DNA from 2 places in the Halomonas sp. AOP22-C1-8 genome. Region 1 is predicted to be linked to the other one. Evidence: predicted binding sites of a transcription regulator. Region 1 holds the regulator's gene; the other holds the start of a gene.

Region 1 (15,292 bases):
CGCGAGGCTGCGGCCCGTACGCTGCGCCGGTTAGGTGCCAAGCGGCCGCCAACCGGCACCTTTCCCATTCTGTTTGATCCTTCGCTGTCTAGTGGTCTGGTTGGGCATTTATTGGGCGCGTTGGCGGGTGGTGCGCTGTATCGCCAATCCTCTTTCTTGTGTGACCGTTTGGGCACGCCGTTATTTCCTGAGTGGTTTAGTCTGGAAGAGCGCCCTATGGAAATAGGAGCGACCGCCAGTACGCCGTTTGATGGAGAAGGTGTGCAGACACGTAATAACCGCTTTATCGAACAGGGGCGTATCGCAAGCTATATGCTTTCGTCCTACAGTGCCCGTCGCTTGGGCATGCAAACCACGGGGAATGCTGGCGGTGCCCGCAACGTGCGTTTAGACGCACCCTTGCAGACGCGTGATGCGCTGCTTAAAACGATGGGTCGAGGCATTTGGGTTACCGAACTAATGGGCCAAGGCGTGAACGGCGTAACCGGGGATTACTCGCGTGGTGCGGCGGGCTTCTGGGTCGAGAATGGAGAAATCCAGTATCCGGTTGAAGAATTTACCATCGCTGGAAATCTTGAGCGTATGTTCTCAGGTCTTGTCGGTATCGGAAGTGATATCGACACACGCGGCAGCATTCATACGGGCAGCTGGTTAGTGGATGCGATGACCGTCGCCGGTAGCTAAAAAAGCCGCACTACTGATCTTCGTCAAAGCGGGCGTCGAACAGCGCTTGGATTGCATCAAGCGCTTGTTCGGCATCCTCGCCTTCCGCACAAATCCGCAGCTGGGTGCCGCAGGGTGCGGCCAGCATCAATAGCGACATGATGTTGGCTGCATCAGCCATCTGCTGCTGCTTATACACCTGTATGCTGGCGGAGTAGTGCTGGCTGCACTTCACCAGCTTTGTGGCGGCGCGGGCATGTAGGCCGCGCTGATTGGTCAGTGTTAAGGTTCTTTCTGGCACCCTGGTTCCTTTTTTCCGAGTGGTGTCATTAGGCTTTGTACGAAAACTGCTTGCGCTTGACCATACGGCGTTAAAATCAGCTCGTGCGCGAGTCCGATCAAGATACTCATTTACACATGTAAACTCGTGCGCGAGCTCGGTCCGTTTTTTCGCTGATTTTTGCCTTGTCTGGCCTTCGCTCAGCGACTTTTCGTACAAACCCTGTGGCATAAGCGTTTACGTAGGGCTGGGCGTCTACTCGGAAAATGGAGAAGCCGTCGGTGGCTCTGCCCGGGTTCCTCGTAGCGTGTATTGCAGCTCCAATTCTCGGTGACGCAACTGGACTTCGCCGATGAGCGGTGCCAGCTTTTGCGCCAGCTGTTCGGCAATATACACAGAACGGTGCTGCCCGCCGGTACAGCCAATAGCCACCGTCATATAGCTGCGCTGACTATTTTGGTAAGCAGGCAGCCAGCGCTCAAGCATAGCCTGAATATCATGGCTCATCTCTTCGACAATCGGGTAGCCGCGCAGAAACGCAATAATCGTGGCATCACGTCCTGTGTACTGGCGTAGCGTTGGGTCCCAATAAGGGTTGGGCAGGCAGCGTACATCAAAGACTAAATCTGCATCCATGGGTACGCCATGCTTGTAGCCGAACGACTCAAAGGTGAGTGTTAGCTGGTCCTTGCGCTGGTGGGCTACCTGGTCTGAAATGCGCCGACGCAGGTCGTGGACCGATAAGCGTGATGTATCAATCCGCAGGTCGGCCAAGTCACGTATTTCGTTGAGCGTCTCTTCCTCTTTCTCTATCGCCTCTTCAAGCGTCATATCACTGTTGCGCGTTAACGGATGGCGTCGCCGTGTCGCAGAATAGCGTTCCAGTAAAATACGTGAATCGGTGGTTAGATAGATAACCTGACAATCTATAGGCCGCGCGCGCAGCTCTTCAAGCAGTGCGGGAAGGCGCTCAAGCGCCGCTGGCAGGTTGCGGGCATCGATACTGACCGCTAGATGTGTACGTTCACCCTCGTCACGGAGTTCGTCAATCAAAGAACCAAGCAACATGGCGGGGAGATTATCAATGGCGTAATAGCCAATATCTTCCAGCGCTTGTAATGCGATTGATTTGCCAGAGCCAGAGCGGCCGCTAATAATCACCAGTTGCATAGTGGCTCTCTCTGATTGAACGTATAAAAGGGATAACGCATGAAAATGTGTTAGTCGTTATGGGCGATTATGGAGCGGCCTGTTCGCGAATCTTGCCCATTAGCAGGTCAAGCAAATCGTGCTGGCTGCTGGTTTTGCGTAATGCCTGGCGTGTGCTCGCATCATTCATAATGGTGGCCACTTGTCCCAAAAGCGACAAATGCGTGTCGTCAGCCTCTTCGGGAACCAGCAGCACAAAGACGAGGTCGACCGGGTCGCCATCAATAGCATCAAAATCAATAGGTTCTGATAATTTTAAAAAACCCGCAATAGGCGTAACGCAATGTGGGCTGCGCGCATGGGGGATGGCGACGCCGTTACCGATCCCCGTGCTGCCAAGACGTTCCCGGCCGATCAGTCGGCTGAAAACTTCCTGGCTATCCAGACTGGGTGTATTTTGAGCGATAAAGGTGCTGAAAAACTCCAGCACCCGCTTTTTGCTGCCCCCGGGCACGTCGTAAAGTACGCGCTCCGGGGGGAGGATGGTTTCCAACGTCATTGAATTAACGCACGCCAGCGCCTTGGGCGCGAGCTTGTGCTTTTTCCTTGTGCTTAACGAGTTGACGATCAATTTTGTCTGCTAAGGCGTCAATAGCGGCATACATATCGACATCTTCGGCGTCGGCATGTAAGTCGGCGCCTGCCGCATGAAGGGTGCACGCGGCATGTTGGCGCTCCTTCTCAATAGATAAGGTGACTTGTACCGTGGTGATGTGGTCGTAATGACGTTCGATGCGTTCAAGTTTTTCATTAACGTAGTCACGCAAGGCGTCAGTCAGTTCTACATGATGACCCGTGATATTTACTTGCATTGACGTGCTCCTTATCCATCGGACTGAATTTCGATTGTAACCCTTTTTACGGTGTTGCAAAGCCCCTGTCGCGAGTTTTGCCATTTCTCTTGTAACGACTAACGCAAACGACGACGTTCACTTGATGAGGGAATGCCCAGCGACTCACGATATTTCGCCACCGTACGGCGTGCCACTGTGATGCCGCCATCTCCCAGTAATGTCACCAAACGACTGTCCGAAAGAGGTTTGCCGGGAGGCTCATCTTGAATCAACTTTTTAAGCCGGGCGCGAATCGCGGTGCTTGAGTGGCTGTCTGCGCCATCCTGCCCGCTAATTTGGCTTGAGAAAAAGTACTTGAGTTCGAATACGCCCCGTGGGGTATGGATATATTTTTGTGTGGTGACCCGAGAAATGGTTGATTCGTGCATCTCAACCGCCTCGGCAATATCGGCAAGAATCAACGGCTTCATCGCTTCTTCACCGTGCTCTAAAAAACCGATTTGGCGAGTGATAATCTCGCGCCCTACGCGTAGAAGCGTGTCGTTGCGGCTGGACAGGCTTTTGATTAGCCAGCGCGCTTCTTGCAAGTGCTCTTTTAAAAACTGGTTATCCTGACTCTTGTCTGCACGCTTGATTAAGCTGGCGTAGTCGGGCTGGATACGCAGCCGGGGCAGGGCTTCAGGGTTAAGCTCCAGGTGCCAGCCTTCATGATCATGACGTACGACCAGGTCGGGCGTGATATAGCTATCGTCGGTGACGCCATAAGCGCTGCCTGGGCGTGGGTCCAGGCTTCGGATCAGACCGATCACATCGTCTAGCTGCTCATCGTCCAGGCTTAGGCGGCGCTTTAATAGGCGAATGTCATTTTTGCCCAGCGCTTCAAGAAACTGGCGAACCAATCGGCGCGCGGGAACCAGTAGGGGCGTGTCGTCGGGGAGCGTTGCTAACTGAAGCATCAAACATTCGCGCAAGTCACGGGCGAAGACGCCCGTTGGCTCGAACTGCTGTAAGCGCATCAGAGTGGTCTCTAACTCTCGCTGGCTGAGACCTTCGATGCTCTGAGCACGTAACCCATCGCGGATATCGTTGAGCGGCTGCGTCAGGTAGCCATTGGCGTCCAGTGCATCAATCAGACTTTCGGCGATTAGCTGCTCACGAGCCGTAAAGTCGGTCATCGCCAGCTGCCAAAGGAGATGTCCATGCAGGCTTTGTCCCGCGGCCTGGCGTTCAAAATCGGGGCCTTCGCTGCTGCCAGAGCTACCCATGTCCTGGTAAGTGTCAGACCAGTCGCTATCGACAGAGAGTTCCTCGGGAATGCTTTCTGACCACTCCTCGTCAGGTGTTTCGACGGTCGCCTGCTCGCCGAACTCGTCTTCCTGCTCCAGCATTGGGTTGGCATCCAGTGCCTGCTGAATTTCCTGACGTAGATCCAATGTCGATAGCTGTAGCAGTGCAATCGCTTGCTGCAGCTGAGGTGTCATGGTCAGCTGCGTACCGATACGCAATTGGAGAGAAGCTTTCATGACCATCTGAGAACCACTCGTTAATCGGAAAGCTTCACCCTAGTGCGAGTCATGTTGTTGTGCAAGTGCAATAAGCATGCCACTGATAAAATTTTTACTGCAGATCACTGTTTAGCGGTGAAATTAAATTCATAAGCGAAAATCAGCACCCAGGTAAACTTCCCTCACTTTTTGGTTATCAAGGATAGTCTGAGGGCTGCCGCCAGCAATAATGTGGCCGTCACCGACAATATAGGCGATATCGCAAATATCCAGTGTTTCTCGGACGTTATGATCAGTAATTAGCACGCCAATGTGGCGCTGTTTTAAGGCGCGAATAATGCTCTTGATTTCACCAACCGAGATGGGATCGACACCTGCAAATGGCTCGTCCAGCAAGATAAACGCGGGCTCTGTGGCCAAGGAGCGGGCAATTTCGACGCGCCGCCGCTCGCCGCCGGAAAGGCTCATGCCCAGGTTGTCACGGATGTGGGTAATATGAAAGTCGTCAAGCAGGGCCTCAAGCCGCTGCTCTCGTCCTGCCCTGTCCAGATCTTTGCGGGTTTCCAGAATCGCCATAATATTATCCGCAACCGATAGCTTGCGAAAAATAGACGCTTCCTGGGGTAGATAGCCAATGCCGGCCATCGCGCGTTCGTGCATGGGAACGCGGGTTAAGTCTTGCTCGTCGATACGCACCGTACCCGCATCAGACTTCACCAGGCCCACAATCATATAAAACGATGTGGTTTTACCCGCGCCGTTAGGGCCAAGCAGGCCTACCACGCTGCCTTGAGCAATCTCCAGGCTAATGTCTTTAACCACGCGGCGGCGCTTATAGCTTTTTGCCAAGTGATTGGCGTAAAGGGTTTTTATGGGTGGTGCTTCCGCAATAGACATGGTTGACTCCTATTGCGCTGGCTGAAGCGTCATACGAATACGCTGCGGCTCGCTACCGTTTACATCGGAGCGTGCCTGCACCACTTCGCGGTCAATGAAGTATTCCAGGCGGCCACCGGTAAACTGATCACCCGCTTGGGTCAGTTCGGCCTGGTCAATAAGCTCTACACGCCGCTCTGCTACGTGATAAACCACGCGGCGTGCCCATCCTTCCATCGGTGCGTCCTGATCATCGAGTTGATTGCGTAGGTAGGCGCGCTCTCCGGTGGCAATAGCGCGAGAAAGCTCACCCGCGTCGTTACGGATAATTTCAACGCGATCACCACGTAGTTGCATACTGCCTTGGCGAATATTGACATCGCCTGAATAAACGGCAGTGCCTGCACGCTGATCAAGGTCTAGCTGGTCGGCTTCTACTTCAATGGGGGCTTGGCTTGTCTGGGCCGCTGCCGATAGCGGCACCGCAAGGGCGAAAAGCGCGGTGCGAATAAAAGCGTTCATAGCGACTCCTAAGGATTTTGTGTTGCGGGGGGGTGATGGCCGCGGACGTTATCGGTTAGTCGGACCTGGCTATCATCAAGCCAAACATCCATACGTGATGCGCTCATTCGTTGAGGTGGCTGCTGAAACACGGCGGGCGCCTCGCTCCAGACATGACGCGCTACCCCATCATAATGTAATAACTCAGTATCAAGCTGCCAGCCTTCTGTAGGCGCCAGGAGCTGTGCATCACCAGACAGTGTTAGTGCTTGGGTGGCCGTGTTCAGAACGCCTTCGTTGGCGTGAGCGAGCCACTCTCGGTTATCACTATCAAACAGTGTCGCTTCGGGTTGAGTGACTTCGGCCTGGGTGCTTTGTGGTATGTAAACCAATAAAGGCGCGGACAGCGACTGCTGGATATGCCCTGTTTCACCAAACAGCGTGATCTCGGCATTTTCCAGCACGTGGCCAGGCTCTTCAGCCTGCGCTTCTTCGTCAACGGGCCGGTCTTCCGGGCCGCGTGGGTCCAGCCATACTAGCAGCCCCCCTAAAGCGACCACCAGGGCCGTTAACCCGACGCGTTTCTTGGTTCTTTGAAACATTACACGCGACCATTCAAATACGACTCAAGAACAGTACTCCAGTGGCCCTGCGCTTCAAGTAATGTATCGCAAATTTCACGTACGGCGCCGTGACCACCCAAGCGGTCGGTAATCCAGTCAGCGTGGGTATGCATGTAATCGGGTGCGTTGGGGACCGTAATGCCAACGCCTGCGCGTTTGATAGGCGCAAGATCAGGCAGGTCATCGCCGCAGTAAGCCACCTGGCTTAGGTTCAGGTTGAGGCGCTCGCACAGCGCTTTCAAAGTAGTGAGCTTATCTTCGCAGCCCTGGTGGACAAGGTTAATTCCCAGCGCCGCAGCACGCTGGCTCACCATGGGGGAGTCGCGTCCTGTAATTAACGCCACATGAATGCCCACACGTTTAAGCAACTTTAAGCCATGGCCGTCTTGTGTATGGAAGGCTTTGATCTCGATACCATCGGCTTGAAAGTATAGCCGTCCATCGGTGAGCACACCGTCAACATCGAGGGCAAGTAGTCGCACATGGCGAAGCTGGTCAAGTAGCGCAGTGGGGAGGGCCATAGGGACTCCTTGTCAGTAAACTGTTGGGTAAAGTGGTTAGATAACGCCGCTGGCAAGCAAGTCGTGCATATGGAGCGCCCCGATGGGGCGCTGTTCGTCATCGACGACCGCTAGCGCAGTAATACGGCTATCTTCCATGATGCGCACCGCTTCGGCGGCCAGTAGGTCGGGGCCAATACGTTTGCCGGGTCGGGTCATTACATCGTCCACGGTTACTTTACGCAGATCATGAAACTGGTCGAGGGTGCGGCGTAAGTCGCCATCGGTATAAACACCTGCAAGTCGCCCTTCGCTGTCGACAACACAGGTAAATCCCAACCCTTGGCGGGTAATCTCCAAGAGCGCATCACGCAACGGGCTGCCTAGTGCTATCTGCGGCAAGCGTGTGCCGCTATGCATAAGGTCTTTAACGCGCAATAGCAGTCGTTTTCCCAGGCTGCCACCGGGATGCGATAAGGCAAAATCATCAGCGGTAAATCCGCGTGTTTCAAGTAGCGCAACGGCAAGCGCGTCGCCCAGGGCAAGGGCGGCCGTCGTGGAGCTTGTGGGGGCCAAGTCCAGAGGGCACGCTTCGCGTTCAACACCGCTGTTCAGGTGAGCATCCGCATGTTTGGCAAGTGTTGAGCCAGGGCGGCCTGTCATGCTAATTAACGGTGTGCCTAGCCGTTTTAACAGAGGCAGTAGCGCCGTCACTTCGGCGGTTTCTCCGGAGTTTGATAGTGCCAGGACCACGTCGTTGCGCGTAATCATCCCCAGATCGCCGTGGCTAGCTTCACCTGGGTGAACAAAAAAAGCAGGTGTGCCGGTGCTGGCAAGCGTGGCGGCCAGCTTTCCTGCTATATGGCCAGACTTGCCCATTCCCGTCACGACGACCCGGCCCTGACACGCCAGCATCAATTCACATGCACGGTCGAAGCTTTCATCAAGCTTGCCTTGAAGACCGCCAATGGCGGCTTGTTCTATTTGCAGCGTGCGTAGGGCGCTTTCACGCAACGGGCTAACAGTGGGTGAGGGCTGGGGCATGAACATCTCGTTTTAATAGAAATACAGTGCAAACGTAGTGCGATTAACTGACAAGAATACCATTTTGTGGGCATCTATAAGCATAGCGCTTTAACGGGTTTTTAGGGTGGGTTGGAACGCACGTCTTGCCATAAGTGCCATTGAAGCCAAGCTTGATGTTCGAGAATATTTAGAAAACGCTGTTTTTAAACGGTAGAATATCCAACCGATAAACGCACCCGCTACTATTAAGTAACAATGGGAGTCAACCAACCCATGACAGACGTTCCCTTCATCGAAATTGAAGACGTGCATTTTTCACGTGGGAGCCATGAGATCTTTCGTGGAATTAGCATGATTATTCCTCAGGGTAACGTCACCGCCATTATGGGGCCTAGCGGTACCGGCAAGACAACCTTGCTAAAACTCATTGGTGGTCAGCTAACGCCGGATCGTGGACGTATTATCGTCGATGGCCAGGACGTTCATCGGCTGTCGCGAAAAGCGCTGTTTGCATTGCGTAAACGTATGGGCATGCTGTTTCAAAGCGGCGCTCTGTTTTCTGACCTGGATGTGTTCGAGAACGTCGCGTTTCCCTTGCGCGTCCATACCGACCTGCCCGATGCCATGATTCGAGATCTGGTATTGCTAAAGCTTCAAGCGGTGGGGCTGCGCGGGGCTCGCCATCTAACGCCTGCAGAGCTTTCGGGCGGTATGGCCAGGCGCGTGGCGCTGGCTCGGGCAATAGCGTTAGACCCGGAGCTCATTTTGTATGATGAGCCTTTTGTCGGGCAGGATCCTATTTCCATGGGCGTGCTGGTGCAGTTGATTAAACGGCTTAACCAGGCACTAGCGCTTACCTCGGTGGTGGTTTCTCACGATATTAAAGAGACACTAAGCATCGCCGATTATCTCTATCTTCTCGCTGATGGTCAGGTCGTCGCTGAGGGAACGCCACAAACACTAAATGCCAACCAGGACCCACGCGTTAGCCAGTTCGTTCATGGCGAGCCAGATGGCCCTGTGCCATTTCACTATCCCGCCGAGACGCTGTATAGCGATATTCTTGGCCCCGTTACCGCGACAAGGGCAGGGTAATGCAGTCGAAATTTGAACAAGGCATCGGCTATATCGCCCGTTTGGGGCGTAAAGGGTGCGATGTAATGGAAGCGCTGGGCCGTGCCGGGCTATTTCTTGGCCAGTCAGCGGTCGGCGTGCCGTCTCGTGAAGGGTGGAGCCTCTGGCTGCGTCAAATGCATTTTGTGGGCGTGCTCTCGCTGGCGATTGTGATCGTATCGGGAGTTTTTATTGGCATGGTGCTGGCGCTGCAGGGCTACACTATTTTGGTCGATTTTGGCGCGGAGCAGGCGTTAGGGCAAATGGTTGCGCTTTCCTTGCTGCGGGAATTGGCACCGGTTGTCGCTGCGCTGCTATTCGCCGGGCGGGCAGGGTCAGCACTTACCGCTGAGATTGGCTTAATGAAAGCCACCGAGCAGCTAACCAGTATGGAAATGATTGGCGTAGACCCACTGCGTAGAATTATTGCGCCCAGGCTCTGGGCTGGGTTCGTTTCGCTGCCCATTCTAACGGTTGGCTTTAGCGTCGTGGGTATTTGGGGTGGCTACCTGGTCGGTGTGGAGTGGCTTGGCGTTTTTGAAGGCTCTTACTGGAGCAACATGCAGGCCAGCGTATCGTTTATCGGCGATGTAGGTAACGGCATCATCAAGAGTCTTGTCTTTGCCGTCGTTGTTACCTGGATCGCGGTGTTTCAAGGTTATGACTTAATGCCGACGTCTGAAGGGATTTCGCGGGCCACAACGCGCACCGTCGTTTATTCATCGCTTGCAGTATTGGGGCTTGATTTTGTATTAACCGCCGTAATGTTCGGCGGCCTTTAATAGGTGGAGTGGTTTCATGAAACGCAGTAAAACAATGGAATTTGGCGTGGGTCTATTTATGCTGGCGGGGATTGTTGGGCTGATTTTTCTGGGCCTGCGCGTCAGTGGTTTAAGCCTTGCTAGCTCTTCTGAAACGTTTCACCTTGACGCCAATTTCTCCAATATTGGCGGATTAAAGCCGCGCTCTAGAGTCACCATGGCGGGCGTGACCGTTGGGCGCGTGGAGTCGATTAACTTAGATACCGATTGGTTTGACGCTCGGGTCACGCTACGCCTGGATAATGACTTGGAAGGGCAGCTCTCCGAAGACACAACAGCCGCCATTTTAACCTCTGGCCTGTTGGGCGAGCAGTATATTGGCTTAAGCGTGGGTGGCGCCCCTGAAGTGCTTGAAGATGGCGATACCATTCGTGACACCCAGTCTGCGCTGGTGCTTGAAGAACTAATCCAGCAATTTGTATCCAATATGGCGAGTAATTAAACATTCTATTAGTAGAGGTGAATGTAATGCGAAACACGACACTGACGCCGGTGCGCTGGCTTTTTGCGTTCATGATGTTGGTACTGGTCTTACCGCTTCAGGCGCATGCGCAAACCCAGTCGCCTGAAGCGATGGTTCGGGAAAACGTCAATGCTCTGATGGGAGAGATCGAGGGCAAGAGGGAGTATTACGCCAATCATATGGGTGAGCTTGAAGCGTTGGTCGACACCAGCCTTGAAGGCGTGGCGGACTTTCGCTATATCGGTGCCAGCGTCATGGGAAGCTACTTTCGTAACGCGACCCCGGAGCAGCGCAGTCGCTTTGCAAACGTGTTTCGCCAGACCTTGATTGATACGTATGCACGTGGCTTGGTAACGTTCGATTATCGTGAGCTGCGGGTGTTGAGCAATCAGCGTGGTCAGCGTTACGAAGACCAGGCCAGTGTCGATATGGAAGTGGTAGCCAATAACGGTCAAGTGTATCCAGTGAGCTACAGCTTGCGCCTATCCGATAACGAATGGCGCGTAGTGAACGTGATTGTTAACGGTATTAACCTGGGCCTGACGTTCCGCAATCAGTTTGACCAAGCAATGCGTGAAAACAATCGTGACTATGATGCGGTTATTCGTGGCTGGGCACCTGAAATTGGTGTCGACGAGCTGGAGCAGGGGGGCGATGCGTGACACGTTTACTGTCACTGCCCCAGCTAAGCCTCGAGGCCTCGCAAAATACATTGTGCGTTACGGGCGATGTTGGCATGGACGCGGCGGCAGAGCTTGCCGCCGCGGGTAAAAAATGGCTCCAGGCGACAGAGCAACGTGATGTTACGTTTGATTTTAATGGCGTCCATAAAGCCAGTAGTGCGGTTATAAGCGTGCTGTTTGAATGGATGCGTACCTGCCAGTCGCGCAGCATTACCGTCAATGCGGTGACCCTTTCAGCGCCCCTTGAACGCTTAGCGCTTCTTTCAGAAATTGAATCCCTTATTCATCCGCCAACCCTCGCCCGTTAGGGGGAGGCACCCTTGGCATCGCCAAGCGTGTCGCTTTTCTTTATTATGTTGCCTTATTAGTACTATTCACATCGACCTGAAGGAGTTTCCTGTCTCATGCAACCCAATGAGGTAAAAGCACTGCTTGAATCCCGTATCGACGGATGTGACTTTCATATCCAGGGCGAAGGCTGTAATTTTCAGGTGATTGCGGTGGGTGACGCCTTTGAAGGCCTCTCTCCGGTTAAGCGCCAACAGCTGGTTTACGCCGCGTTAAGTGATGAAATTGCCTCGGGCGCTTTACACGCCATCAGTATTAAAACGTTCACTCCGGCGCAGTGGTCCACTACGTCGGAAAACGCTCAATAACGGCGCCTGCATGGATAAGTTAATTATTACCGGCAATGGGTCGGTGGATGGTGAGGTCTGGGTAAGCGGCGCCAAAAACGCGGCTCTGCCTATCTTATGTGCCACCCTTTTGGCCGATGGCCCGGTGGTTGTCGGCAACCTGCCACATCTTCAGGATATTACCACGACGCTTGAGTTGTTGGGCCGTATGGGCGTTGAGCCTGTCATGGGTGAACGGCTCACTATTCAGTTGGATGGCTCTCAAGTCACGCACTGTCACGCTCCTTATGAGTTAGTGAAGAAAATGCGTGCCTCCATTCTGGTGCTAGGCCCCTTGCTTGCCCACTTCGGGGAAGCAGATGTGTCGCTGCCTGGCGGGTGTGCCATCGGTTCTCGGCCTGTTGATCTGCACATCCGTGGCCTGGAGGCCATGGGGGCGGACATTCGGGTTGAAGCCGGGTATATCCGTGCTCGCGTTGATGGTCGCTTGAAAGGCGCGACTATTTTCTTCGATACGGTCACGGTAACTGGCACTGAGAATCTGTTGATGGCCGCCACCCTTGCCGAGGGTAAGACTGTCCTTGAGAATGCGGCGCGTGAACCAGAAATTGTTGATCTGGCCGAATGCTTGATCAAAATGGGCGCCAATATTCGTGGCCACGGCACTGACACCATTGTGATTGAAGGTGTCGAGAAGCTACATGGTTGTCACCACGATGTTATGCCCGACCGTATTGAGACCGGCACCTTCCTGGTGGCTGCCGCCATGACCGGTGGGCGGGTGAAAGTAAAGCGCACCCGTGCGGACATTTTGGAAGCCGTGCTTGCCAAGCTTGAAGAAGCGGGCGCCGAGATTACCAGTGGTGATGACTGGATCGCGCTGGATATGCACGGTAACAGGCCCAAGGCCGTTAATATCCGCACCGCGCCGTACCCGGCGTTCCCTACCGATATGCAGGCCCAGTTTGTGGCCATGAACGCCGTCGCCATTGGCCATTCGCGCGTAGTGGAAACCATCTTCGAAAACCGCTTCATGCACGTGCAAGAGCTTAACCGCATGGGGGCGGACATAGCCCTTGAAGGTAACACCGCATTAATTAACGGTGTTGAAAAGCTTTCAGGCGCGCCTGTGATGGCCACCGATCTGCGTGCTTCCGCGTCGCTGGTGATTGCCGCCATGATGGCGGAAGGCGAAACGCTGGTTGACCGTATCTACCATATTGATCGTGGCTACGAGTGTATCGAAGAGAAATTGCAGCTGCTGGGTGCACGTATTCGCCGTATTCCTGGCTAAGCCATGCTATTAACCATTGGCCATTATAATGAGTAAGCAACTAATTTTAGCCCTTTCCAAAGGGCGTATTTTGGATGAGACGCTGCCGTTACTCGCTGATGCCGGTGTTACACCGGCAGAAGACCTGGGCAAGAGCCGTAAGCTGTTGTTTGATACCAACCTGCCTGATGTAAAACTGGTGGTTATTCGTGCCACCGATGTGCCGACCTATGTACAGCTGGGCGCAGCTGACCTAGGTATCGCGGGGAAAGATGTTTTATTGGAGCATGGTGCTGAAGGTCTTTATGAGCCGCTGGACCTGGATATTGCTCGCTGTAAGCTGATGACCGCCGGGGTGACAGGGGAGCAGCCTGCTCATGCGCGTCGGCGTGTAGCTACCAAGTTTGTGAATATTGCAAGGCGCTACTATGCCGAACAGGGTATTCAAGCCGAAGTCATTAAGCTTTATGGGGCAATGGAATTAGCGCCTTTAATGAATCTGGCCGATGAAATTGTTGATATTGTCGATACGGGCAATACGCTGCGTGCCAATGGCATGGAGCCACGTGAGTTAATTGCTCATATCAGCACACGCCTAGTCGTGAATAAGGCCGCCATGACCATGAAGCATGAACGTATCAAGCCGCTTTTGGCGCGCTTGGAGTGCGCCGTGAAAAAACGCCAAGCACAGCCTTCCACATAACGCGGGGTCTTTATGAGCACTATGTCTTCAGCGGTTGGCTCCACGCCCATGATCGCCCGGCTTTCAACGCTTGATGCCTCGTTCGATGACCGCCTTGATACGCTGTTGGATTGGGAAGGGGTCTCGGATACGGCGGTAAAAGCACGGGTTGATGAGATTCTGGCGGATGTTAAAAAGCGCGGCGATGCAGCGGTTATTGAAGCGACCAATCGTTTTGATCGGCTTTCGGTTGAGCGCATGGACGAACTGCGTTTAAAGCCCGAGCAGCTAAAACATGCATTCGAAAACTTGCCCGCAGCGCAGCGCGATGCGTTAGCCAGCGCCGCCGAGCGTATCCGGCTCTATCATGAGCGGCAAAAGCCAACCTCTTGGCAGTATGAAGAGGCTGATGGCACGGTGCTGGGGCAGCAGGTTACGGCGCTTGATCGCGCGGGTATTTATGTCCCGGGGGGTAAGGCGGCTTATCCTTCTTCAGTGTTGATGAACGCGATTCCTGCCCATGTGGCGGGCGTGCGCGAAATTGTGATGGTCGTTCCTACTCCTGACGGCGTGGTCAATGAGTTGGTATTGGCGGCGGCGCATTTGGCGGGGGTCGATGACGTCTTCACTATTGGTGGCGCTCAGGCTATCGCTGCGATGGCATACGGCACAGAAACCGTGCCAAGGGTGGACAAGATTGTTGGGCCCGGCAATATTTATGTCGCGACGGCTAAGCGGGCAGTATTCGGTCAGGTCGGTATCGACATGATTGCGGGGCCTTCCGAGATTTTAGTGGTCTCCGACGGGCAGACCGACCCGGATTGGCTGGCCATGGACCTGTTTTCACAGGCGGAGCATGACGAAGATGCTCAGGCGATTCTGGTCAGTTGGGATAGTGAACACCTGGATGCGGTGTCCGCCTCTATTGAGCGTTTGTTGCCCACGCTTGATCGCGAATCAATCGTGCGTGAATCGCTGAGTCGGCGGGGGGCGTTGGTGCTTTGTCAGAGCAAGGCTGAGGCGGTTGATATCATTAACCGTATCGCGCCCGAGCATCTTGAGCTTTCTGTCGATGCACCGGACACTTGGCTTGCTGATGTGCGTCATGCCGGTGCGATCTTTATGGGGCGTTACACGGCAGAAGCGCTAGGGGATTACTGCGCAGGCCCGAACCATGTTCTGCCCACATCCGGTACGGCACGCTTCTCATCCCCCCTGGGGGTTTACGACTTCCAGAAGCGCTCCTCCATTATCCACTGCTCGCGTGAGGGTGCATCAGCACTGGGCGAGGTCGCGTCAGTATTGGCTCGCGGAGAGTCGCTGACCGCGCATGCGCGGTCAGCGGAGTATCGGGTTAAGCCGTAATTAGCCTGCGGGCGAGCACTAGGACTCTTTAGGTCGCTCGCCCAATGGTGCGTTGGGAACCAGCGGGCGCTCGCCCACTTCAAGCGAGATATCGATGCGCTCGCCGCCACGAACAATGGTGATAGGCAGCGTTGTGCCGGGGGGGATGGAGGCAATATTGCTCATCGTAGCGCGAGCGTCCAGCACGGTTTGGCCGTTAACCGAGAGCAGGATGTCGCCAGGCTCTAGCCCCGCTTCGTCTGCTGGGCCTCCACTCGCCACGCCTGCAACAATAACCCCC
Region 2 (15,292 bases), on a different contig from region 1:
AGGGGGATGGCATTAAGCGTAGCATGTACTGGAAGGGGATTTTCACGGAAGCCTGACGTTACGTATGACTAAGGTCAATGGCGCTTAAAGGCGAAGGATGGTTAGATGTTGAAAAGAGCAAGAGGCGCCCATAATTGAAATTAACGCTAGCGTTCAGCTTTAAGCAAAAGAGCCTCGATGGAGGCTCTTTGAAATAACAGTGCTGGAACCGCTTATTTATCCTTGTCCCAGTGTTCAAAGGCGCGCTTGTCGTCGGGGAGCCGGACAATGTCACCGATGTTGAGATCAGGAAGGCCTTTAAGATGGTGGCCTTTGGTGTCCATGATGGCGGCAACGCTGCCAATACTCACGGCGTCTTCTTCTCGGTAGGCTTCCACTTTTACGTGAACAATGTGGCCTTGGTAGCGGGCGGATAAAATATCGCCGGTGCCAATGCGGGCGTGTTCATGATGGTCGTTAGCAAACAGTTTGGATACGCTGTCTTTGCCGGGGTCTTCCCATTCGATATGTCGATGCATCGTGGTTTCCTTGTAAGTGGGCCGAAAAACACAAGTGTAGTTTGGTTTTTATTAGTTTTGCTAGTTATTGGTTAATGGGACCTTTGCCAATATGCTGAAACATAAAGGTTAAGGCCGCAGGTAGGCTGGCACGCCAAACGCGCCAAGTGTGCCCGCCGGGGTAGAGGTCCAAGCGTACATCATTAGGCTGAATGCGTTCCATGGCTTGGCGTAGCTTACGGGCGTGAAACTCGGCGTCGTACACATCGCTGCGGCCTGCGCTAATGTAAAGTGGCACGATCGGGATGTCGCTCTCTTCTGCGCTGGGCCGGGGCGTTACGTTAATGCGATACGCTTCAAGGTAAGCGGGGTAGTTGAGCTGGTCCCATAAAGCCGTATCAAAATGGCCTTGTTCATCCAAAAACGCGGGATGGCGGTGTGCTGAGGAGTTGCTCGGCGGATACGGAAGATAGCTTGCCGGGCTTAGCGCTGCGGCGGCGGCAAACATCTCGGGCTTTTCCAGGGCAAAATTAAGCGCGCCAAACCCTCCGGCGGATAGCCCGCCTACGCCGCGAAGCGCTCGCGTGGCGCCCACTCGGTACTGGTTTTCAACATGCGGCATCAAGTCGTTAAAAAAGGCGCTGCGGGCGGCCTCATTATGGCCGTCTACCCACCAGCTGCGACTACCGGGCATGATGAAAACGGCCGGCGGAATGTGTCCAGCGCGAATCAAACGATCAGCAGTTTGGGCAAGGTTGCCCTTGGCTAGCCAGTCTCGTTCGTTGCCAAAAGAGCCATGGAGCAGATAAACCACTGGGTAAGGCTCGGCGGCAGTGGCGTCATAATGGTCGGGTAGATACACGGTGTAAGGGTAGGCGTGGCCCAGCGTGGGCGAGTCAAAGGTGGCGTAGTGCACCTCGCCAGCAACGGCGGCGTTAAACAGGCTCCATAGGCCCGCCAGGGCTGTCAGGCTGGTCAACAAGAAACGTAACAACCCGTGAAATACACTTGAAAATGAGAAGAGCGACAAACAGCCTCCGGGAATTATCGCAAGGTTATAGCGTCGTACCCCGTACCCGCCGACACTGTTCAGCGCAGGCGAATGTCAGGCATACACGGAGCAGGTATGCATAAAAGGATAGAGGAAATTTACTGGTTGCGTGCGTACGGCTGCGTGGCCGTGTTTTTATTTCATTTGCTGGACCACGTTAATCAGCGTGTGGATAACCTGGCCACCGACCTGATGCGCCTGCCGCTGGTATTGGGCACACCGATCTTTTTGTTCATTTCAGTGTTTGTGTTTGCCATGCGCTATGACAAGGCAGTGCCGCCTGGCTTTTTGGCCCAACGGGTAAAGTACGTCATGCTGCCTTATCTGGTATATGGCTTTATCTACTCGACGGCCGAGTGGGTCCGGCTGTACATGGCAGGGGAGTCGGTAGGCTTTGTCGCCAATGCGCTGGAGTACTTTGTTTTCGCCGGGTGGCACGGTTATTTCTTGATTATCGCCATGCAGTTTTATATCGCTTATTGGCTGTTTACCCGTTGGCAGCTGTGGCGCTTTAACCCGGTGCCGTGGCTGTGGGTGAGCTGTTGGGTGAGTATGGCGTACTGGGGAGTGGCGTATTGGCTGGGTGTGGCGCTGCCGGGGTATCTGCTCTGGGTAGCGCCTCTGGGCTGGATATATCTGTTCTTTCTGGCCCTGGCGCTAGTGCGTTACTACCCCTTTGATAGTGGAGCCCAGGCACCGCTGCGGCCTTTATGGATGCAGTACCTGTCGTGGCCTTTGTGGTTGGTCGTGTTGGTTTGCCTGCTGGTCGCGGCCAGTGTGGCGGGGTGGCTGCAGTTCTCATCCAAGGAAGTGTGGGTGATACCGCTGTTCATACTCTCAACGCTTGTAGCGATGCGTTATTTAAAAGACATCACAGCGCCTCGCTGGGTGCGCTATATCAACCAGTATTCGTTTGGTATTTACCTGGCGCACCCCATGTTTTTTGCCATTACCGATGCGTTGGTGATGCCGTTGGCGTTGCCTATAACGGTTTACGTGCTGCTGCTGATAGTGACGGGCGCCACGGGCTCTATCCTGCTCAGTAAAATGGCGAACACCACAAAAGCCGGGGCCATGATGTTTGGCAAGCGGCTAAAAGTGTAGGGCGTTGACGCGCTGTGCGGTGGGTTGGAAGCCGAGAGGGGCGCTCTATGTCTTTCATGCACCAATTAGGTGCGCTTATGCTTGTGTTTGATCTATTTTGGGTCAAAAAAACAGGTCCGTGTGTGTTTAAAAGCCTCGGGAAATACTTATGCGTCATAGAGAGGCATGCAGACGCAGCTTTTATATGCCTTAAAACAACAGGTTAGTAATTGTTTCGGTCATGTTGGTGCAGGATTGGCATGTTCTCTGCATTATATTTGTCAGCGGCTAGCCACCGTAGGCAGATGCCTCTCGGCGTGCTACAACAATAGCCGGTTTGAAATGATCGCTAGGCGATGTGTGATTCAATTTCAGGCAAATGTTAAGCGAACAAAAAGGATAGGCCTGTCAGGCACGTACTTTATTGAATGACGGGGTTTGTCTAATAACACTTTTATCGATAGCTTACTGTTACATGCTTTAAGCCACGCCCATATCGGAGGCACAATGTCAGCCAAGACTCTCGCGCTAATTGAAGAACATGATGTTAAGTGGGTGGACCTGCGTTTCACCGATACTCGTGGTAAAGAGCAGCACGTTACCGTGCCTGCCCGCGATGTAGACGAAGAGTTCTTCGAAAATGGTCAAATGTTCGATGGCTCCTCAATCGAGGGCTGGAAAGGCATTAACGAATCCGACATGATCCTGCGCCCGGAAGATGGCACTGCTTTCCTCGACCCCTTCACCGAAGACGCTACTCTGATTTTGCGTTGCGATATCATTGAGCCAGCCACGATGCAGGGCTATGATCGTGACCCGCGTTCTATTGCTAAGCGCGCTGAGGCGTACCTGGAGTCCACAGGCCTGGGCGATACTGCTTTCTTCGGTCCGGAGCCTGAGTTCTTTATTTTTGACGAAGTACATTGGAAGTCTGATATTCAGGGTTCCATGTACAAGATTTCTTCCGACGAGGGCGCCTGGGCGACCAGTAATCAGGTAGAGGGCGGCAACCTGGGGCACCGTCCGCGCGTTAAAGGCGGTTACTTCCCGGTTCCTCCGGTCGACAGCTTCCACGATATCCGTGGCGCTATGTGTAACACCCTGGAAGCGATTGGTCAGACCGTTGAAGTTCACCACCACGAAGTGGCGAATGCGGGGCAGAACGAGATCGGCGTTAAATTCAATACGCTGGTGAAGAAGGCGGACGAAGTTCAGGAAATGAAGTACGTGATCCACAACGTGGCCCACGCGTACGGCAAAACCGCGACCTTCATGCCCAAGCCGCTGGTTGGCGACAACGGTTCTGGTATGCATATTCACCAGTCGTTCTGGAAAGATGGTCAGAACCAGTTTGCCGGTGATGAATACGCAGGCCTGTCGGAAATGGCGCTGTATTACATCGGCGGTGTGATCAAGCACGCACGCGCTCTGAACGCCTTCACCAACGCCTCTACCAACTCGTACAAGCGTTTGGTGCCGGGGTTTGAAGCGCCGGTTATGCTGGCTTACAGCGCCCGTAACCGTTCCGCCTCTATCCGGATTCCCTATACGGTCAGCCCCAAAGGCAAGCGCGTTGAAACCCGCTTCCCTGACCCGACCGCTAACCCGTACCTGTCGTTTGCTGCCCTGCTAATGGCAGGTATCGACGGCATCAAGAACAAGATTCATCCTGGCGATGCCATGGACAAGAACCTGTACGACCTGCCGCCAGAAGAAGGCAAGTTGGTACCGACCGTTGCCAACAGCCTGGACCAGGCTCTGGAAGCGCTCGACGCTGACCGTGCGTTCCTGACCGAAGGTGGCGTGTTCACCGACGATATGATTGATGCCTATATCGAACTCAAGATGGAAGAAGTGGAGCGTATTCGCATGACCACGCACCCTATCGAATTTGATATGTACTACAGCTGCTAATCGCGTTTTGACGCGATAGCCCTAAAACCCCGCTTCGGCGGGGTTTTTTATTGCACTTAACCAGTGAGAGGGTGCGCCTTAACGGTACTCCATGCACTAAAATAGTGCATGTGGTGGATCGCACCATGGCAGGTTGCGCGCTTAACGCTCGTTGAATCAAGGCTTGGCGCCCATAAGGCGTGCATGCTGATGAAAGGGGCCAACCTGGCGTGCTTTTTGCAGTTTCTCTTGCGTATTGAACGTTTTTATCAGCGACATTCAGGACACTTCATGTATCAGCGTTTACTAGAACATCTCTCCATGGCAGTGCTGCTGCTGGACGGTGAGCTCCGCGTACGCTGGATGAACCCTGCCGCCGAAGCGCTGTTGGCAGTAAGCTTTAGCCGTGTGCAGGGGAGCAGCCAGGATACCCTGCTGGGCGGTGATGAAAGTATTGACCAGGTGTTGGCCAAGGCGCGGGATGCCTTTCATCCCTACACCCAGCGCGAGGCGCGCATTACCCCGGTTAACGGTGAAGCGCTGACGGTGGATTACACCGTGACGCCCCTGTCGGCAGACGAGCTTCTGCTGGAAGTAGAGCCTCGTGACCGCTTGATGCAAATTTCCCGCGAGGAAGCGCTAACCACGCGCCAGGAAACCATCAAAGTGCTAGCCCGAGGCTTGGCCCATGAAGTGAAAAATCCGCTGGGCGGCATCCGCGGGGCGGCTCAGCTATTAGAGCGTGACCTGGATAAGCCTGAATTGCGTGAGTTTACCCATATCATCGTGGAGGAGGTTGACCGCTTGCGTGATCTGGTGGATTCGATGCTTGGCCCGAATCGCATTGTTAAGCACGCGCCGGTGAACATCCACAAAGTGCTGGAGCGGGTAAGAACGCTGCTGGTGGCTGAACATCCGAATATCACCATCCACCGCGATTACGACCCTAGCCTGCCGGACCTTTCCGGGGATGAGGCGCAGATGATCCAGGCCGTGCTTAACGTGGCCAGGAACGCCGTGCAGGCCATGAGCGATGCCGAGACCCCTGTGCCCAAATTGATGCTGCGCACCCGTGCCCGGCGTCAGTTCACCCTGGGTGCTGAGCGCCACCGGTTAGTGAGCGAGGTGGGTGTGATCGATAACGGCCCTGGTATCCCGGAAGGACTTAAAGAGACGCTCTTCTACCCGATGGTGTCAGGGCGTGCTGAAGGCAGCGGATTGGGGTTGTCCATCGCTCAGTCGATCCTGCATCAGCATCAAGGGTTGATTGAATGTGACTCACGTCCCGGGCACACCGAGTTCCGCTTACTGATTCCATTGGTTATTAATTGTACCGGAGAAGCATCATGATAGAGGCGACACGTAACGAGGTTGCACGGGTGGTCGTTGTGGATGACGATCGCGCTATCCGCTGGGTGCTTGAACGTGCATTGGCACAGCCGGATCTTGATGTAGAGTGCATAGAACGCGCCGATACCGTACTGGAACGACTGCTGACAACCCCACCGGATGTGCTGGTGACTGACATTCGCATGCCGGGCATTGATGGGCTGGATCTTATGTCGCACATCCGTGAGGCGCACCCGGATTTGCCGGTCATCATCATGACCGCTCATTCGGATCTCGACAGCGCAGTGGCCTCTTATCAAGGCGGTGCGTTTGAGTACCTGCCCAAGCCGTTTGATGTGGATGAAGCGCTGGCGCTTGTGCGCCGGGCGGTGGCTCATGCGCGCGAGCGCCAACGGCCGATCAGCGTTCCCGAAGGTTTGAACGCAGAAATCATTGGTGAAGCGCCGGCCATGCAGGAGGTGTTTCGGGCCATTGGGCGACTCTCTCATTCGCATATTACTGTGCTCATCAATGGCGAGTCGGGCACCGGTAAAGAGCGTGTAGCCCAGGCACTCCACCAGCACAGCCCCCGGGCGGGCAAGCCGTTTATTGCCCTGAACATGGCGGCCATCCCGCGTGATCTGATTGAGTCTGAACTGTTTGGCCACGAGAAAGGTGCGTTTACCGGGGCCGCTGCCCAGCGCCAGGGGCGCTTTGAGCAGGCCAACGGCGGCACGCTGTTTCTGGATGAGATCGGCGATATGCCGGCTGAAACCCAAACTCGCTTGCTGCGCGTATTGGCCGACGGTGAGTTCTACCGAGTGGGCGGGCACACCCCGGTCAAGGTTGACGTGCGGATTATCGCCGCGACGCACCAGAACCTTGAGTCGCTGGTGGATGACGGGCGCTTTCGTGAGGACCTTTTCCATCGCCTGAACGTTATCCGCATTCACTTGCCGCGCCTTGCCGAACGCCGTGAGGATATCCCACGCCTCACACGGCATTTTCTTGCTGAAGCCGCCAAAGAACTTGCCACCGACATCAAGGTACTCACGGCCGAAACCGAGGAGCACCTGACGCGCCTGGCGTGGCCGGGTAACGTGCGCCAACTGGAAAATATCTGTCGCTGGTTAACGGTAATGGCGTCTGGGCGTGAAATTCTGGTGGAGGATTTACCGCCAGAGCTACGCTCCCCCCAGGCAACTGAAAGCGGCGGTCATGGCGACTGGCGCAGCGCCTTTCGGGAATGGGCCGACCGTGCTCTGGCCGAAGGGCATACACATCTGTTGGAAGAGGCCGTACCCGACGTTGAGAAAATTCTGATTGAGACGGCGTTAAAGCACACCGGTGGGCGTAAAGGAGAAGCAGCAGAATTGTTAGGCTGGGGGCGCAATACACTAACGCGTAAATTAAAGACGTTGCTACCCGCCCTGGCAGACGAATAACGCTGCCACTGTGCGCGCTAAACGAGCATTGATTGCTTGGTAAGCGCTTGGCACTGCGTTAGAAAACGCTCAAAGTCGCTCAGTATGGTGTCCAGGCTAGCGTGAAGACGATGGTCGTCATCGACCATCCGTAACGAGAGTTGCTGTAATCGGGCGCGTTCAATAACGGGGCCGGGCAGCACGACATCATCCTGCCAGCCGTGGATGATATGGGTAAGCTGAGCCTGAATCATCGGCGAGGTTTCAGGGTACGCCGGTAAGCCAAGCGCAGGGGCAAGTAAAAAACAACCTAAAAGGGGATGCTGAGCGCTAACCGCAGCGCTCAGCCATCCTCCCAAGCTAGAACCCGCTAGCACACACGCTGCGGGATTATCATTGCGTTTTGACAGAGTATCCAACAGGTGATCCAGCCGCCTGGGGGGCTCTGCCATGCCACGGTAATCCATAACGACCGGCTCACAATCATCGAGCGTTTCGGCGATCCCTTTGAGTGCCTGAATTTTCAAGGCACCGGGCCCGCTTTCCAGGCCGTGTGAAAGATAGACGGTCATCATTATGGTTATTCCGCTGCTCTTTCAATCGCCTGGCCGCCTTCCGAGATATCCTCTCCCGCGCCATGAATCGTATTACAACCGCTGATCGCCAGCAGTGTGGTTAATAGCACTACACCCATCGCCCATGTGCGTTTCATTGAATGATCCCTTCTTGTTGATCAGAAATAGTCGTGAGTAGAAACAGTCCTGCGTAAAACCATTCTTGCATAAAACAGTAAGGCTGCCATCAGCAACGCAGTAGCCCATACCAAGCGCGCCTTCGAAGTATCTTGCCTTCTCTTTATATTAGCCAGCAATAACACGTTAGGGTAAGAAGTAGTACGTTTTTGCCGAAATAAAGTGAGCAATAGCCAAACGTTCAGCTTCCCAAGTGGTGATTGGTGTCACGGTGACCATTCGATGAGCAGGTATTTTTGTCGCATGTGCCTTTTTTGCACACGGTTAAAGAGAGTTTTTCGTTGTTTTTAGGAAAGTGTTTTTATTACAAATTTTTGATTTTGTTGGCTTTTTGTTTATTTTCTGGCAGTTGGCCTAAAGCCTGCAGTATTATGAGTAGGAACAACATGAGCGGATTGATAGGAAACAAGGGAAGGCAGGAGCCAAGTAGAGAACAGGACGTTAAAGGACACTCATCCGCTCATATGTATTGGCGTAAGGATATGCCAATCGTCGAAGCCAAGGATCGGCAGAGATGCAAAACGACCATTTCGCGTAAGCGGTGTGGTCTTTTTGCGTTGCGTATTTTTTAAGCCATTGAAAATTATAAAGTTTTGTTTATTAATTATAATTTGCACAAGCTTTGTACAGATGAAGCCACCGATATAGTCTATCCTTGCAGCATACTAAATCTAAGCGGTTAGAACATGCCAATGCAGCAGCCGCGCATTTCAGGGACAAGCGTTATGGCGATGGGATTGATGTTATGCATGTTTGTGCTGTTCTTGGGATTTTCAGCTATCGGGTTATACATGATGTTTAAAACCTCTTTTATGATCACAATAGAAGATCGCGAAGATATGCCGCCTGATATTTGATGGTTACCGCCCAACGGCGCGTTCTAAAAAGAATACGTACACAAACGATCATGCCCACGCAAGTGGGCATGATCGTTTGGGGTGAGCATAACGCGGCGGGCTACTTTTTCTGCCAGCGGCCACGGCCTCTGTCGGGCACCATGCGTCCGAAGTACAGCAGGCCAAAGACTAACCAGCCGACGGTTAAAATAGCTGAAAAGCCCAGTATGGCGAGCGCACCAAACTCGCCTATCAAGGGCAAAGCAGCGGCGGTAAATAACCCACCACCTACTACCGGTTCAAACATGAGCTGCTTATAGCCAAAGCTCTCAAGCGCGCCGGATTTATTGCTGGGGTCAGCCATTCTCATCAGCAATAAGCCCGTCACTGTGACCCCCATGGATTGCCCAAAGTCTCCAATGCCTCGCTCAAACCAGCCTTCTGGAATCACTCGGGGGGCAATCACGATAAGAACGAATAACCCCCAAGCAATGCCGGCGACGGCAAGCAGTAAAAAGGGCAGGAAGTATTCCCCCAGGGTGGTGAGTGACAGCGTGGCAAGTGCAGCGACAATGGTGAAATCAAGCGCGGTGCCAGCAATTCGCGCCATGGTACGTGTGGAAACATGGTGCTCCAGGCCAAAGCGCGTGATCACTAACTGGACGATGACGCCGCCAATCATCGCGATAGGAAATAGCGGCACGTGCGCTAATATCTCAAGACCTCCATTGCTTGCCCAAGTGGCTTGCTCAACCCACTGCAGGCCAGAGAGCAGCAGCCAACCTATTAAAATGGCAATGCCCACCAACCCAATATGCAGGCTAAGCGGGTCAGTGGTTCCTGCTTCATGCATGAGGTCTTTTTTAAATTCGCTAAACTCTTCAGTAGAAGGACGACTGTCCTCACGGATCATGTCATCAGGTTCATCGTTCTCGTTGCTGGGCGTAATGATGTTGCGGCGCGCGGCAATGTTAATCATGAGCGTGCCAATGAGTACACCGGAAACAATGCCCACGGTGGCGAGACCAAGTGCAAGGTCAGCGCCTTCTTCAAACCCCAGGTCAGAGAACGTATCGGCCATGCCAGCGGCCGTACCATGGCCGCCTTCAAAGCCAATTTCAATAAGGGCACCCGCCATGGGGTTCATATTAAACAAGGGGGCAAGTATCAACAGCGCCAGCGTCAGACCCACCACGTATTGGCCCCACGCCATTGTTTGTCCAACAACGACCTAGGGGCCTGCGCGCAGCCAAATAGTACGAATGCCAGGAATCGTTTTACCGATAAAGAGGGCAGCAAATACCACGTTGATCAAAAGGCCAGGTAGCGCAGACCAGCTCTCTTGTACATACGTGGGGAAAAGACCGGGGCTTTCTTCAAAAAAAGTAGGCAGCAAGCGTCCGATAACGTCTGGGCCCATCAATAAAAGCACAAGACCAGCAATGACGGAACTGGGTAAGAATAGCCTACGTAGCCAGCCAATCCGAAGCCGCAGCGCATTACTTGCGACGAGCGCGAGAGAGATAATCACCAGTGCAATAAAAAGCTCACCAACCGTCATGGTCATCACATCACTCCTTAATGAATGCGAGAGGGCGTATGCCGTCTTCACAAGACCAAGTAAATGACAGGGTTGGTTTTAACGTAGTGCGTCGTGGTTAAATTGGCGAATAGTTAATGTTTAGCCTGCCCAATAGAGGCTAAGTAGAGCAAAGCCATAACCCATAGCGGCGCCTGCAAGAACATCGCTAATGTAGTGTAATCCAAGCCCAACACGAGAAACCGCAATCAGTAAGGCCAAAGGCACTACTAAAGGAAGCAACCACGGCGTATGGACTGCCACCAGTACGCTGAACATCATTGCATGCATGGTGTGGCCACTGGGGAAACTGTAACGGTCACGCGCAGGCTCCCCGCAATGCACGCCCCCAAGGTAGGTGATAAAAGGCCGCTCGCGGCACAGGCGCGTTTTGATTAAGCGATAAGCCGCCATCGCCAGCAGTGCGATGCTGGTGTATTGAACCATACGCCAGGTTCCATCCGGTTGTAGCCAAGGCTGAGCGGCTATCAGCAGTACCCAGATAGGCCAGTCACCTATTCGGCTGGCGGCTTGCAAGAGAATTCGCCACGGGCGAAACAGATTGAGTCGTGTCACCCGCTGACAGAGGCGCCACTCCAGTAAATCAAGACGATCGAATACGACAAGCGGGCGCGGACGCATGGTAATTCTCCTGGGCTTGCTGAAGGTACTGCATAAACTGGTCTGCAATGCCCGACCAGCTTTGCTCAAGTGCGCGAAGGCGCGCAACACGCCCTAGCCGTGCATAGTCGGCGGGGTGTTGGCAAAGCTCGACCGCTGCTTGCTGAAACGCGTCGCCATCATCAAGCGCTATCGTCATTCCGTTTTGATCATTTTCGATCAGTTCAGCGCTTGCTGCGTATCGATAGGCCACAACAGCCAGACCACTGGCCATGGCTTCTGTAATCACATTGCCCCAGGTTTCTGACAGCGAAGGGAAGACAAAGATATCGGCGCTAGCATAGTGGCGGGCTAATTCATGTTTATCGATGAACCCGGTGAAGTGTGCATCAGGTAGCGCCTTTTCAAGCTGCGTACGCGCTGGGCCATCGCCCACAATGACCTGGGCCATATCCGGGCGCACTTCACGCATGGCTTGCAGTGTTTCCTGGAGTAGCGTGAGGTTTTTCTCAGCGGCTAAACGACCGACATAAATGGCCACGGGCTGATGGTCACTCACTCCCCATTGACGGCGTAACGCGCTATCACGAAAAGCGGGTGAAAAGCACTCTCCGTCGATCCCGCGCGACAGCACCTTAACACCGTGAATGCCTTGGCGGCGTAGCGTCTCGGCTTGTAAATGGGTGGGGACCAGCGTGGTGGTACAACCATTATGAAAGTAGCGTAAATAGCGCCGCGTGGCAGAGGATAACCACGACACACCGTAATCGTGGCAGTAGTGGTCAAAGTTGGTATGCCAGCCCGCCACCAGAGGAATATTGAGTTGCCTCGCCGCATGTCGTGCCGCCCAGCCAAGCGGGCCTTGGGTAGCAAGATAGATCGTATCAGGACGGTACTTACGCCAGAAACGGCGCAGCTTAGCGGGCGTTACCAAGCCTACCTGTACTTCCGCATAGCCAGGTAAAGCGACAGATTTAACCTGCATTTCCTGGGCTATATGCGTAGCACTTCCGGGTACTTTGGGGCGCGGGCGAATCACGTCGACCGTTACGCCCTGCTGGTGCAGTTCGTGGTTAATGCGGCTTAGCGTGTGCGCAACGCCATTAATATCGGGTGACCACGTTTCACTCACAATACATAGCCGCATAAACGATACGCCCCTTAATCATATTTTAACTTAGTGTGGCCGGTAACGATGACATTGCCAAGTCAGGACAGTGAAAAACTAGTGACATAAATATCAATCGCCGTTTATTTACTTATTGATAGGCCTGCTTTTTAACGGCGTTATTATTAATAGATTACAACCTGATAAAAGCAACTGAAAGAGGAATTTTATAATAAAAGATTCGTTGGCTATTTTTTTTACCGTTGGGTGTGCTGCAGTGTTATTAGGACAATAGGGTTTTCACGGACAACTAAAAAGGGCCGTGGGCGCATGCCACTACGTTCTGTGATGTTGCTTGAGCATATTGGTAGTGCGTTGCTAAGAAGTGGTATGTTTTATTAGGCTCTAATGACGTTTTAATAAAGAAGATTTGCTATGCTTGGATGGGTATTCATGAATGAACACTGGTTTTACATGGCGATGAAGCTGGGCGAAATTGGCGGCTCCTGGAACAAGGAACGGAAACATGATGATCAACGACTGGATAAATGCGGGGCTCTTGATAGCTTTTCTGACGGTCGCGCTGGCCTCCGGTTTTATCATGCGGAAAAGAAAGAGCTGGTCCCACAGCATTTCCGTTCACGTTGTTCTGTTCGCCGCGAATGCGGGTTTCCTGCTGACTCTTAATAAGACCATCAATCAGATACTGGTCGACAGGAAGGTCTCCGCCATAAAGCCAGACATCATTGACGACCTGACCTTGGTAGCTATTGGTCTAACTGCCATGCAGCAAACCTTCCTGCTGATCAACCGCCTGACGGCCGCTCAGGTAACGAAGGGAAGTGATAAAACCTCGGCCACAAGCATCGCCCGCATCCTTAAACTTGCAATGGTGCTGGTGTTACTGCTTTTGTTCGGTGAACATCTGGGCCTGAGCTTTTCAGGCCTCTTGGCCTTTGGCGGCTTCGGCGGTATCGCCATCGGTATTGCCGGACGGGATGTTCTAGGCAATGTTTTCTCCGGCGTGATGCTCTATTTCGACCGCCCCTTCAAGTTTGGTGACTGGATTCGGTCTCCGGACCGTAATATTGAGGGTACCGTCGAGGAAATCGGTTGGAGAATGACGAAGATCATCACCTTCGATAACCGCCCGCTCTTCGTCCCTAACTCCGTTTTCTCAACGATCAGCGTCGAAAATCCGGGGCAGATGCGTAACAGGCGCATCAGTACTACGATCGGCCTCAGGTACGAGGATGCTGACAAGGTTGCCGCCGTCGTCAACGATATTCGCGCGATGCTTCAGAAGCACGACGGCATTGATTTCACGCAGACTCTCCTCGTCTACTTCAACGAATTTGCGGATTCCTCACTCAATATTATGGTCTATGGTTTTACCAGGACCACGAAATGGGCTGAATGGCTGGCGATCCAGCAAGATATCTACCTTAATATCATTACCATCGTGCATGGTCATGACGCCGATTTTGCCTTTCCCTCTCGGACTGTCTATCTTGAGAAGGATTAAACTCACGCCACCGTTAATAACCCTACACAGCCTTAAGCAATATGTTTAAGGCCCTTCGGTAGGCTTGCCGGTGAAATCCGTCACCGGTTTATCTATGGGCTGGTCCAGCCGCTCGGAAAAAGCCCGCAGGCCTGCCAGAATCGGTTTAAGGGCATACCACAGCTCGTCATCTTTGAGCATGTGATACACCCCGGTGATGCCGGGGGCGCTGTCTTTTTCTTCTTTCTCTTTGTCCTGGCTTCGTGCTTGCTCCTTGTGCTTGGCCTTGTCCTCATGGCGATGGTTGCCAACCTGCTCAATTCCCTCTTTAAGCGCAAACATCACTTGGTAAAACCGATCTGGTGGTAGCGTTGAAAGCGTCATCACGATGACCGATAAGTTCTGAATAGTGTTAAGCGAGCCGGGTTTATTTAACCCGTCTACCGCAATACGCATTAGCTCATGATTAGAGGCAACCATGTCATTGGCAAACCGCAGCAGACCGTGCTCATGGAGCGTTTGCACCAGCCTATCAAGTTCCTCCTGAGCATCCGGGCCGATAGTAGGCGGCGGCACGTCGTAGGAAATTCGTTCGGCCATCACATTTTCCTCGGATTGGTTTGCTGGGCAGGCGGAAGCTGGGCAGGCGGAAGCTGGTAGTCATCCTTTGCCCATTTGACCTCGACCGCAACGCCCTTATTGGGCGTACGGTGGCCGTAGCGGTAGTTGTTACTGGGGAGCGGGAGGGCGGTGTGTTTGTCGAGCACTTCAAGCTTTACGGCAACTTCCTTATAGGCAGGTGTTTGCACATCGGGGTCGTTATGTTCGCCGGTCAGCGAGTTAACCCCCAGTTTGCCGAAGTGAATGGGCATAAAAAGAGTTTTTCCTGCGGCACGCTCGGTGACGATAGCTGGAAACTCAATGCTATCCCGACGTGAAGCTATCTTGACCCATGTGCCGTCTTCGATCCCGCGCTCGGCGGCAAGCTCGGGGCTAACTTCAACAAACCCATGGGCTACCTGGTCACAAATACCCGGCGAGCGGCCAGTCTGATTGGTTCCCTGAAACTGTTCCAACAGACGACCGTTGTTCAACATCAGGTCGTACTCTTTATCCGAGGCCTCTGAAGGCTCTTTCCACTCCAGTGGAAACAGGCTAGCTTTGCCATCCTCCGTCGGAAATCCATCGGTATACAGCAGTGGCGTATCGGTGCCGTCCTCGGCAACCGGCCAGAGCAACGACTTCCAGCCTTCCAGGCGCTCGTAGCTGACCCCGGCGAACATGGGGGATATAGATGCGCACTCTGCCATGATCTCGGAGGGGTGGTTATAGCCCCAGTCGTGGCCCATTTGCGCGGCAAGGTCCGTTAAAATACGCCAGTCCGGGCGGCTATCGCCCAGTGGGTCAAGCACTTGGTAGAAGCGCTGAATACGCCGCTCGGTATTAACAAAGGAGCCGTCTTTCTCGACGCTGGGGCAGGCGGGCAGCACGACATCGGCAAACTCAGCGGTACGGCTTAAAAACATGTCCTGCACGACCATAAAGTCGAGGCTTTCAAATGCGGAATGGACGTTATGGGTATTGGAGTCGGAGAAGGCCGTTTCCTCGCCAATAA

The links. Region 1 encodes sigma-54, which starts transcription at its own class of promoters, with help from an activator protein. Its sites were predicted from a motif close to TGGCACNNNNNTTGCTNT; they were not measured.
Region 2: the regulator sigma-54 is predicted to act here: its motif matches at 2,888-2,905, upstream of glnA (glutamate--ammonia ligase).

Annotation. Positions count from the first base shown of each region.
Region 1 is NZ_JBQSYD010000003.1:46,811-62,102, forward strand. It holds gene pmbA (metalloprotease PmbA) at 1-684, shown strand, start outside; gene ACT3TY_RS02440 (HPr family phosphocarrier protein) at 695-964, opposite strand; gene rapZ (RNase adapter RapZ) at 1,199-2,113, opposite strand; gene ACT3TY_RS02450 (PTS sugar transporter subunit IIA) at 2,181-2,651, opposite strand; gene hpf (ribosome hibernation-promoting factor, HPF/YfiA family) at 2,656-2,964, opposite strand; gene ACT3TY_RS02460 (RNA polymerase factor sigma-54) at 3,063-4,475, opposite strand; gene lptB (LPS export ABC transporter ATP-binding protein) at 4,599-5,348, opposite strand; gene lptA (lipopolysaccharide transport periplasmic protein LptA) at 5,358-5,849, opposite strand; gene lptC (LPS export ABC transporter periplasmic protein LptC) at 5,858-6,430, opposite strand; gene ACT3TY_RS02480 (KdsC family phosphatase) at 6,430-6,972, opposite strand; gene ACT3TY_RS02485 (KpsF/GutQ family sugar-phosphate isomerase) at 7,009-7,995, opposite strand; gene ACT3TY_RS02490 (ABC transporter ATP-binding protein) at 8,251-9,072, shown strand; gene mlaE (lipid asymmetry maintenance ABC transporter permease subunit MlaE) at 9,072-9,872, shown strand; gene mlaD (outer membrane lipid asymmetry maintenance protein MlaD) at 9,889-10,353, shown strand; gene ACT3TY_RS02505 (MlaC/ttg2D family ABC transporter substrate-binding protein) at 10,380-11,036, shown strand; gene ACT3TY_RS02510 (STAS domain-containing protein) at 11,033-11,365, shown strand; gene ACT3TY_RS02515 (BolA family protein) at 11,462-11,713, shown strand; gene murA (UDP-N-acetylglucosamine 1-carboxyvinyltransferase) at 11,724-12,986, shown strand; gene hisG (ATP phosphoribosyltransferase) at 13,015-13,668, shown strand; gene hisD (histidinol dehydrogenase) at 13,681-15,012, shown strand; gene ACT3TY_RS02535 (Do family serine endopeptidase) at 15,031-15,292, opposite strand, start outside.
Region 2 is NZ_JBQSYD010000013.1:82,865-98,156, reverse strand. It holds gene ACT3TY_RS09230 (hypothetical protein) at 213-518, opposite strand; gene ACT3TY_RS09225 (alpha/beta hydrolase) at 583-1,458, opposite strand; gene ACT3TY_RS09220 (acyltransferase family protein) at 1,624-2,652, shown strand; gene glnA (glutamate--ammonia ligase) at 3,139-4,545, shown strand; gene glnL (nitrogen regulation protein NR(II)) at 4,816-5,874, shown strand; gene ntrC (nitrogen regulation protein NR(I)) at 5,871-7,298, shown strand; gene ACT3TY_RS09200 (alpha/beta fold hydrolase) at 7,316-7,852, opposite strand; gene ACT3TY_RS09195 (entericidin A/B family lipoprotein) at 7,858-7,989, opposite strand; gene ACT3TY_RS09190 (hypothetical protein) at 8,716-8,886, shown strand; gene ACT3TY_RS09185 (sodium/glutamate symporter) at 8,987-10,078, opposite strand; gene ACT3TY_RS09180 (hypothetical protein) at 10,097-10,432, opposite strand; gene ACT3TY_RS09175 (phosphatase PAP2 family protein) at 10,547-11,086, opposite strand; gene ACT3TY_RS09170 (glycosyltransferase family 4 protein) at 11,049-12,212, opposite strand; gene ACT3TY_RS09165 (mechanosensitive ion channel family protein) at 12,700-13,698, shown strand; gene ACT3TY_RS09160 (DUF1641 domain-containing protein) at 13,744-14,277, opposite strand; gene fdhF (formate dehydrogenase subunit alpha) at 14,277-15,292, opposite strand, start outside.